DNA from 3 places in the Pseudoalteromonas sp. APC 3250 genome. Region 2 is predicted to be linked to each of the others. Evidence: predicted binding sites of a transcription regulator. Region 2 holds the regulator's gene; each other region holds the start of a gene.
What was found. The regulator sigma-54, encoded in region 2, starts transcription at its own class of promoters, with help from an activator protein. The targets are predictions, from matches to a motif close to GTTGGCACGNNNNTNGNNT.
Positions count from the first base shown of each region.

Region 1: the regulator sigma-54 is predicted to act here: its motif matches at 1,172-1,190, upstream of fliE (flagellar hook-basal body complex protein FliE).
Region 3: the regulator sigma-54 is predicted to act here: its motif matches at 1,302-1,320, upstream of pdsR (proteobacterial dedicated sortase system response regulator).

Region 1 is NZ_JASDCM010000006.1:215,575-218,859, forward strand. It holds gene fliF (flagellar basal-body MS-ring/collar protein FliF) at 1-779, opposite strand, end outside; gene fliE (flagellar hook-basal body complex protein FliE) at 800-1,132, opposite strand; gene QL986_RS09000 (sigma-54 dependent transcriptional regulator) at 1,290-2,714, opposite strand; gene QL986_RS09005 (ATP-binding protein) at 2,711-3,285, opposite strand, start outside.
Region 2 is NZ_JASDCM010000005.1:85,414-88,698, forward strand. It holds gene lptA (lipopolysaccharide transport periplasmic protein LptA) at 1-409, shown strand, start outside; gene lptB (LPS export ABC transporter ATP-binding protein) at 406-1,131, shown strand; gene QL986_RS07265 (RNA polymerase factor sigma-54) at 1,201-2,700, shown strand; gene hpf (ribosome hibernation promoting factor) at 2,727-3,014, shown strand; gene ptsN (PTS IIA-like nitrogen regulatory protein PtsN) at 3,019-3,285, shown strand, end outside.
Region 3 is NZ_JASDCM010000013.1:98,414-101,698, reverse strand. It holds gene QL986_RS13655 (marine proteobacterial sortase target protein) at 1-525, opposite strand, end outside; gene pdsO (sortase-associated OmpA-like protein PdsO) at 551-1,276, opposite strand; gene pdsR (proteobacterial dedicated sortase system response regulator) at 1,505-2,200, shown strand; gene pdsS (proteobacterial dedicated sortase system histidine kinase) at 2,194-3,285, shown strand, end outside.

The DNA of each region.
Region 1 (3,285 bases), on a different contig from region 2:
TCACGTTTACGTTCTATATCGTATTCTTTACGCGAGCGTGCAGCTAAAGAGGTTTGCGAGCCTGAATTTAATAAACGACCATTTTGATCGGTCACAGTAACGCGCGAAGGCTCAAGCCCTTGTACCGCTGAAGCTATCATATCAACAACCGAGTCAACTTCTTCGCCATCTAAAGAGCGACCGCGTTTAAGAGTAAGTACAACAGTTGCAGAGGGTTTTTTCTCTCTACGGGCAAACACATTTTCTTTGGGAATCGCTAACAATACTTTGGCGCGAGTAACATTATTTAGCTCTTCTATAGTACGGGCAAGTTGTTGCTCACGGCCATGTTTAAGGCGCTCACGCTCTAAACGTTGGCTTACCCCAAACCCCATGTCTTGCATAATAATGTCGCTACCTGATGTAGGCCCTTGATCTAAACCTTCACGGGTCATCAATAACTTGATATTTTGATATTCAGTTTCATCCACCGAGACCACATTGCCATCAAGTTGGTAGTCAATTTTTTGTGCATCTAAAAAGTCGAGTGTTTCTATTAACTCTTCAGTTTGCATTTTACCTAAAGGGCGCATATCTGGCTGACGAGCCCAAATAATAACGAAAATAGCAATGGCTAAACAAATAGCTAATGCAACAATCAGGGTAATTTGACGTAAAACATCAACACCGCCAAGGGCACTGAAATAGCCTGATTTTTGCTCTTGTTGATCTTCGTTTTCACTTTGCTCCATCATGCCATCAGCAAGTGCCAGATCTGTAGATTGATTAGATTGCGCCACAATAATTCTCCACTACCTAGTTAAACAGGCATGTTCATAATTTCTTTATAAGACTCAACAAGCTTATTACGAACCTGTACCGTAGCTTCAAATGCCACAGAAGACTTTTGCGAAGCAATCATAGCCTCAGCAAGTGATACGCTTCTGTCGCCATTCTCTACCGCTTTTACTTTTTGTCCTGTGTCTTGCTGAAGTTCATGCACTGTATTAAGGGCATTACTCAACATGTCACCAAACTGTGCTGTAGAGGTTGATTGCACTTGCGTTGGCAAGTTATTAACTTGATTACTACGTGTGGCCTCTGCAGCCATTGATTGCATTTCTTGAAATAAAGCACTGTTTTGAATTTTCATAATTGTCTCTGATAATGCAGTAAACTCTTAAAGAGAATAAAGCACAAAACATGCCAAAAATTAAAACCAATTAAAACAACGCTTTAAGTAAAATAATTAAGCAGTCAGAGTTTTGACAGCCCTAAATTCAAGTGATTGAACTTAGGGCTTATGGGGGTTATGCTGGGAGGGAAATACCTAAATCACGCATTTGTGCTAATTTGTAGCGTAAAGTACGCGGGCTAATACCTAAGGTTTCGGCGACCTCTTTACGTTTTCCTTGGCAGCGTGCCAAGGTTTCTAAAATAATACGATGTTCTTTATCTTTAAGCTCATCTTTGTAACTACCAGTATCGACGGCTAACAAATCATTTTTTTGCTCATCTGCAGGCGCTGCTTTTTCATCATAATAAGCGTTACTGAGACTACTTTTTACAGGCTCAATGTCAGCTTTAGTTTCTGCCACAAAATGCGTTGGGGCTAGATTTTCGATAAAAATAGCATGCTCATCAATACTATTTCCACTGCGTAAAATTAATGCTCGCTGGATAACGTTATCTAGTTCGCGTACGTTACCGGGCCAGCTATGGCTAAGCAGTTTTTGCTCTGCACTGCTATCTAAATACGCCATTGGCTCTTTGCTTTTACTTAAGTGACGTTCAATCAAATGCTTAGCCAACACAATAATGTCCCCTGGGCGCTCACACAGTGGTCGCCATAGCAGTGGGAAAACATTGAGTCGATAGTATAAATCTTCGCGGAACTGGTTTTCAGCAACCGCTTCTTTTAACTCTCGGTTACTTGTGGCAAGCACACGTACATCCAGTGCAATGGTTTTACGACCACCTAAACGCTCAACTTCACGCTCTTGAAGTACACGTAACAGCTTGGCTTGCAGGCCTAAATCCATTTCGGTGATTTCATCAAGTAAAATAGTACCCCCCTGCGCTTGTTCAAACTTACCAGGACAAGCCTGTATCGCACCGGTAAACGCACCTTTTTCATAACCAAATAAAGTGGCTTCGAGCATATTTTCTGGAATAGCAGCGCAATTAATCGCTACAAACGGTTCATTACAGCGTTTTGATTTGTCATGAATATAACGCGCCAGTACTTCTTTACCAGAGCCACTTGGCCCAAGCACCATCACACTGGCATCTGATCGAGCAACTTTATTAGCAAGTTCGAGTAATTGAATACTACTAGGGTCGGCGACAATGGGCCCGTCTGTTTCTTTTTCTTTTTCTGGTAAGTAACGACTCACCATATTCAATAGCACTTCTGGTGCAAATGGCTTAGCCATATAATCAATCGCGCCTAAACGCATAGCCTCTACAGCATCATCAATAGTGGCATAGGCCGTCATCATTAGTACGGGTAAATCAGGGTAATTTAATTTAATACTACGTAATAAATCCAAGCCGCTCATTGCGCCCATTTGTACATCACTGACCACCAATGAAAATACTTCTTTTTTTAGTAGCACCATGGCTTGCTCGGCACTATTGGCGGCCATACAGGCTATACCTGACATTTCAAGCGTATCAATTAATGCTTCACGAAGTCCGGCGTCATCTTCTACAACTAAAATAGTGTTACTCATTGTGACTCCCCTAATTTAGATGTGACACTAATAGGTAGCAACATACTAAAAATTGCTCCCCCTTGTGGGTTGTTGTCTGCTTCAACACGTCCCTGATGTGCACTGGCCACTGAACTTACAACGGCAAGTCCTAAACCAGTACCTTGGCTTTTAGTGGTATAAAAGGGTTCAAATATTTTCTCAGTTTGTGCTAAATCAAGCCCAGGGCCATTATCACTAACACTAATGCGGACATAATCAGGATCTTGCATATCACGCAAAGCACTAAGATGTACTTGTGCACCACTGCCAATGACTTGAATACTATTATGAATTAGGTTTTGAATTGCGCTTGCCAATGCTGTTTTGTTACCCATAATTTCAATATCGGGTTCAGGTAAGCTCACATTTAATTCGCTATCATTGAGCGCTACCATAGCATCGGCACCGGCTTTAACTTCACTTAGTAGCTGTTGCATCGACACTTGCTCAACAACTTGCTGATCACCACTTTTAGCAAATAACAGCATGTCGTTTACTTGGGTTTCTAAATCTTTTAAACGTGACATTAATTTAGTATGAAAACTGCCGC
Region 2 (3,285 bases):
ATTAAAAGAAAACGTAGGCATTTTTGAGAAAAATGTTGAAATTATTCATGGTAATCGCCGTATCACAGCTGACCGTTTAGAAGTGCATAAACGCGATGAGCTAGGCGATAACAAACAGTTATTAATTGCCACAGGCAGCCCTGCATATTTTGAAGAAACACAAGCTGATGGCACCATAATGAGCGCCAGTGCTAATGAAGTGCGTTACGATGTGTCGCTGCGTTTTTTAACCTTAATCGGCGATGCAAGCATTGCTCAAGCAGGTCAAAAAATAACAGCTAAAAGTATCACTTACGATATCGAGCAGCAGTTAATTAGCGCAGAAAAAGACGAAAACTCAACAGACCGTGTACACACTATTTTAGTCCCTGTTGAAAATAAAAAAGAAGATGATAAAGGTCAACCATGAGCACATTAAAAGCAGAGCTATTAGCTAAAAGCTACAAAGGTCGTGAAGTTGTAAAAAACGTTGGCCTAGAGGTTGAAGCTGGCAGTATTGTGGGGTTACTTGGCCCTAATGGTGCAGGTAAAACCACCACTTTTTATATGATTGTAGGCCTTGTGCCTAGCGATAAAGGCAAAATATCAATTGATGATAAAGATATTACTTTATTACCGATGCACAGCCGAGCGCGTTTAGGGATTGGTTATTTACCGCAAGAGTCGTCTATTTTTAGAAAGCTGACTGTTTATCAAAACTTAATGGCTATCTTAGAAACACGTAAAGAATTAAATAAACAACAACGCGAAGATACCTTAAATAATTTACTTGATGAATTTAGCATTCAGCATATCCGCGATAGTCAAGGTATGGCTTTATCAGGTGGTGAACGTCGCCGCGTTGAAATTGCTCGCGCGTTAGCAGCAAACCCTAAATTTATCCTTTTAGACGAACCCTTTGCGGGGGTTGATCCTATCTCAGTATTAGATATTAAAAAGATTATAGAGCATCTTAAAAACCGAGGAATTGGCGTACTTATCACAGATCACAACGTACGCGAAACTCTTGATGTTTGTGAAAAAGCCTACATAGTTTCTCATGGAGAGTTAATTGCATCAGGCACTCCAGAATATGTATTAAACGATAAAACAGTACGCGATGTTTATTTAGGCGAGCAGTTCAAGCTCTAATATGTGTGTTATTACACTAAGCATCTGCTAATATTAATTATAATAATTTAAAAGGATTGTTAGAGATACATGAGGCAATCATTACAGCTGCGCATGGGCCAGCAACTTACAATGACTCCACAGTTGCAACAAGCAATTCGCTTATTGCAACTCAGTACATTGGATCTCCAGCAAGAAATTCAAGAAGCGCTCGATAGCAACCCCTTGCTTGAAGTTGAAGAACACGATTACAGCGAAGACACTGCAGGTAAAAACGAACAAAAAGCCGATAACGATGACTTAACGCTAAGTGCCTCAGCTGACGATAAACCTAGCGAGTATGAGCAAGATAGCGGCGAAGCAATGACCAAAGACACTATTAGCGATGATATGGCTATGGATGTTACTTGGGATGAATATATGAGCGCTGCGCCTGCCTCTTCATCGGGCCCAATGCCAGAAGATGAATCTATTTATCAAGGCTCTTCGACTGAAACGCTGCATGAGTATTTAATGTGGCAACTTCAACTGACGCCGTTTAGTCCTACCGATGAAGCGATAGCTATTGCAATTGTAGAAGCTGTAGACGACTCAGGGATTCTAACCCTTAGCTGTGAAGAAATATTAGAAAGCTTTAACCAAGAAAACGACGGCGAAGATGAAGTTGAACTTGACGAAATAGAAGCGGTACTAAAGCGTATTCAACTATTTGATCCAGTGGGAATAGCCGCGCGTAGTTTACAAGAGTGCTTGTGTATTCAGCTAAATCAATTTGATAAAGACACACCTTTTTTAAACGAAACAAAAATGATCTTAACCGATCATATTGATTTACTTGCTGCACGTGACTATCGCACGTTAATGAAAAAAACAAAGCTTAAAGAAGATGAGCTTAAAGAAATCATGACGTTGATTCATACGCTCAGCCCAAAACCGGCAGACACTATTGTCAGAGAAGAGTCTGAATACGTTATTCCTGATGTGTCGGTTAAAAAAGTTAAAGGTCGTTGGGTAGTTGAATTAAACCCAGATAGCATGCCTAAGATCAGAGTAAATAGCCAATATGCAGCTATGTCGCGTACGGTTAAATCAAGTGGTGATAGCCAGTTTATTCGCTCGCACTTACAAGAGGCTAAATGGTTTATAAAAAGCTTAGAAAGTAGAAATGACACGCTACTTAAAGTAACCAACTGTATTGTGCAGCAGCAACAGGCCTTTTTTGAACACGGTCCTGAGGCTATGAAGCCTATGGTGCTTAACGATGTGGCTGAAATGGTGGAAATGCATGAGTCGACTATATCGCGTGTTACTACGCAAAAATACATGCATACACCACGTGGCATTTTTGAGCTTAAATATTTCTTTTCAAGCCATGTAAGTACTGAAAATGGTGGCGAATGTTCATCAACAGCAATACGTGCATTAATTAAAAAATTAATCGCTGCAGAAAACTCAGCTAAACCATTGAGTGATAGTAAAATTGCAGATATATTGGCAGAGCAAGGAATTAAAGTAGCGAGGAGAACCATTGCAAAATATCGCGAATCTCTAGCTATTCCCCCGTCTAATCAACGTAAAAGTTTGATTTAAGGCGTACAACAAAGAGGAAAATGTTTATGCAACTGAATTTAACTGGTCGCCATGTAGATATTACCGACTCGCTTAGAGACTACGTAAATAGTAAATTTTCGAAGTTACAGAGGCACACTGATCACATAACGAATGTGCACGTTATTCTCGATGTAGAAAAACTAAACCAAAAAGCTGAAGCAACCGTTCATGTTAGTGGCGCTGAGATTTTTGCCTCTACTGAGCATCAAGATATGTATGCCGCTATAGACTCGCTCATTGACAAGCTAGATCGTCAAGTAATTAAACACAAAGAGAAACTTGCTCGACACTAACACTATGAAACTAAGCTCACTTATCTGTCAGGACTGCAGTAAAGCTGCGGTCCTTTTTAATAGTAAAAAAAGAATTTTAGAATTTATCAGTGAATTGGCTCACAATAAGCTGCCCTATTTAACACAACAAGATATTCTTAATGCATTAACTGCAAGAGAAAAGCTTGGAAGTACAGGCATTGGCCGAGGCATTGCTATTCCACATGGTCGCATGAGTGGAGCTCAAGAGCCCCTTGCTTTGATTTTAGTGAGCGAAACAGCTATTAATTTT
Region 3 (3,285 bases), on a different contig from region 2:
AAAATGAATCGCAAAGGTTCCATGCTGGTAATCAATAATCTCTTGATATTCAAGCGTTATAACTATTTCTTCTCCTGGCCCTACATTTGCCACATTTGTAATAAACATATTTGCACGCTGCTGTCGCAGCAATGAAGCTTGTTTGCCTGCTTTTTTGGCAGCTTGGTACTGTTTTTCTGCTTGGTGTTTTTTTGCTATTTTACCGTGAATCACTCGCTCACCAATACGCATGGTCATTGCTTGCACGGCACTTTCATCGGGTAAAGGAAAAACATAACGTGCATTTACTGCAAAAGGATTTTCATTTATGTAGTGCTGCGTTACTACAACATGATTAATTAGTCCTGTTAGGGTCATTTTTGCATCGCTTTTTAAAATCACCCCAGGGTTAACCGCCACTCCTTGGCTATCAAACAAGGATAGTTTTGGCGACTGCGCATGGCTTTTAAAGCTGGCTAAAAGCACGATAATAATAAAAATAAAAAGGCTTACCTTGGTAAGCACTTTGGTGGGTTTACTCAACATAAATCACTCCCTCGAACGCACGTTGTTAATTGCTTGCGGTTTGATTACTTGACTGATTTAACGCACGAGTAGTGAGAGTAACGCGTCTGTCAAAAAAGTTATCTTCAAGGGTGTTACTGTTTGCTATGCTTTGTTGCTCGCCAAACGCTTGTGTGCTCAAACGTGTATGGCTTACTCCCTGTTTAATTAAGTAACTTTGTACGGCGTTTACTCTGGCTTTTGAAAGTAATAAGTTTGCTTGCTCTTCACCACGCTGATCGGCAAAGCCACTTAAATCAAGCGCGAGTTGCGGTTGGCTTTTTAATAACGCAACTAATTGATCAAGCTGCTTGGCAAAATGAGGAGCAATATCGCTAGAGCCTGTTTTAAATTGCACCGTCATTGCCAATAAATTATTAAGCTGTGATTGCGTTAGTTGCTCATTTTGCTGCGCCAGTAGTTCAAGTTGCGCCTCTAGGTGGCTGTTATGATTAAGTACGTGCTGGTAGTCGTTGGTTTTCTCTGCCATTACAGTTAAAGCTTGTTGCTGCTCAGCAATGGTTTGCTCAGCCACCTTGGCATCGCCAATTAAGCCACCAGCAAATGCACCTACAAACGCGCCAATAGGCCCACCAACAACGCCACCGATAATGGCACCTGTGCTTAGGCCGACTATGGTTTCCTTTTTTGCTTCTTTCGATGGAGTATCCGCGGCAAAAGCAGGAGCGCAAAAAGTGCTAACAAGTGTGAGTGCGATTAATGTTTTCTTCATGGTCTATTCCTTACTATTAATAATGGTTGGCAAGCTATTGGTTGGCACTTGCGTTGTATCTGTAATTTCAATAGTTGTATTAAAACAGCATGAAGTGGCAACAAAGGGGATCAAAAATGGCAAACTGCTGAGCAATTGTGGCAAAAAAATGGCAATTGTGTTTTTAACCGTACTTAGCGCAAAAACTTCGCTATAGTGCGCCTAAGTCAATATGAGTAATTAATAAAAATGAAGAAAATAGCCATCATTGAAGATGAAACCGCAATCCGCGAAAACTACATAGAAATGCTGAGCGCTCAAGGCTATCAGGTGAGTGGTTATGAAAACCGCCCTCAAGCAGAAGCGGCCTTTAAAGAAGCGCTTCCCGATTTAGCCATTGTTGATATTGGTTTAGGCCATGAAATAGATGGCGGCTTTTTACTGTGCCAGACACTGCGTTCACTGTCTAAAACCTTACCAATTATTTTTTTAACCGCTCGCGACAGCGAAATAGACACCGTATGCGGCCTGCGCATGGGCGCCGACGACTACTTAACCAAAGATATTAGCTTAGCGCATTTAGCCGCGCGTATTGGTGCGCTATTTCGCCGCATGGAAGCATTAGAGCAACCCGCTGATGCCAACGCATTAATAATTCGCGGTCAACTAACGCTCGATACGCAACGCATGCAGGTGCTTTGGCAACACCAGTTAGTTGATTTAACCGTAACTGAGTTTTGGATGCTGCATTCACTCGCTCAGCGACCAGGACACGTTAAAAGCCGTAATGAGTTAATGAGCGATGCTAAAATTTATGTAGACGACAGTACCATTACCTCTCATGTAAAACGCATTCGTAAAAAGTTTATAGCACTCGATAGCCAGTTTGACTGCATTGATACCGTGTATGGCATGGGTTACAGGTGGGAGCAACCCACATGCTGAGATTTGGCCTACGCAGTAAATTTATCCTACTTTCGTGCTTTTTGTTTTTGTTGCCATGGCTTGGCTACGAATATGTATGGGAAATGGAAAAGTTTTTACGCCAAGGCCAAGAAAAAACGTTGGTAGGCACTACACGTGCACTGGCCACGGCCCTGCATGAACGCCCCGCTTTATTTGACGAACAAACCAACTTTTTAGATCAGGTGGTAAAAGGTCGCGATCTCTATGCTTATAATTTAAAAAGCCCGATTCAGCTCGATGGCAAACTCAACGACTGGGACGCTTATCAATCGCTATTTTGGCTTTATGACAAACGCTACTTACAAACAGCCAATGATAACCATCAACTGAGCAACTTATCATTTAGCCATATGGTAGGTAAGTTTGATAATTACTTATATGCTGTATTTAAAGTCACAGATAACACTGTAATTTACCGTGCTAAAAACAGCCTCAGCATTACCAATAACGATTACATAAAAATTGGCCTAAAAAACCCTGATGGACAATTTAATACTTATATTATTGCTCCGCGCCAAGATGGCTGGGTCAACGCATTTGATGCCAACAGTAAAATGCCTTTTACTAAAATTCAGGGTTTCTTTAAACAAACTGACACTGGTTACAACCTTGAGCTGCGCTTTCCTTTGAGTATGCTTGGCAATAAACTGGGATTTGCCATTGCCGATGTTGATAGTAAACAACCAAACCAAACCCCTAGTATAATGTCTACATCGAACTTAAATAACCCGAATGATTTAGGTTCGGTACTGGTGCCCTCCCCTGAAATAAACCGTATATTAAAAGGCATGGGACACAGCGGCAGTCGCATATGGGTGGTCGATAATCATCACCGTGTATTAGCGCAATCGGGCAGTATTCAAAATGCCGATGGCGTATGGGCCGATGGGCTAAAAAATCAAGCGCCAAAAACTGCGTGGCAGCGCTTTGAACAAGCCTATTTACATCCTTTGTATTATAAAATTTTAACCCGTCCTGAAGATGAATTTATAGATACCTTACACGATGTAGCTTCAATGCAAGGCGCTCATTTAGCCAAAGCACTCAAAGGCCAACCGGCCTCG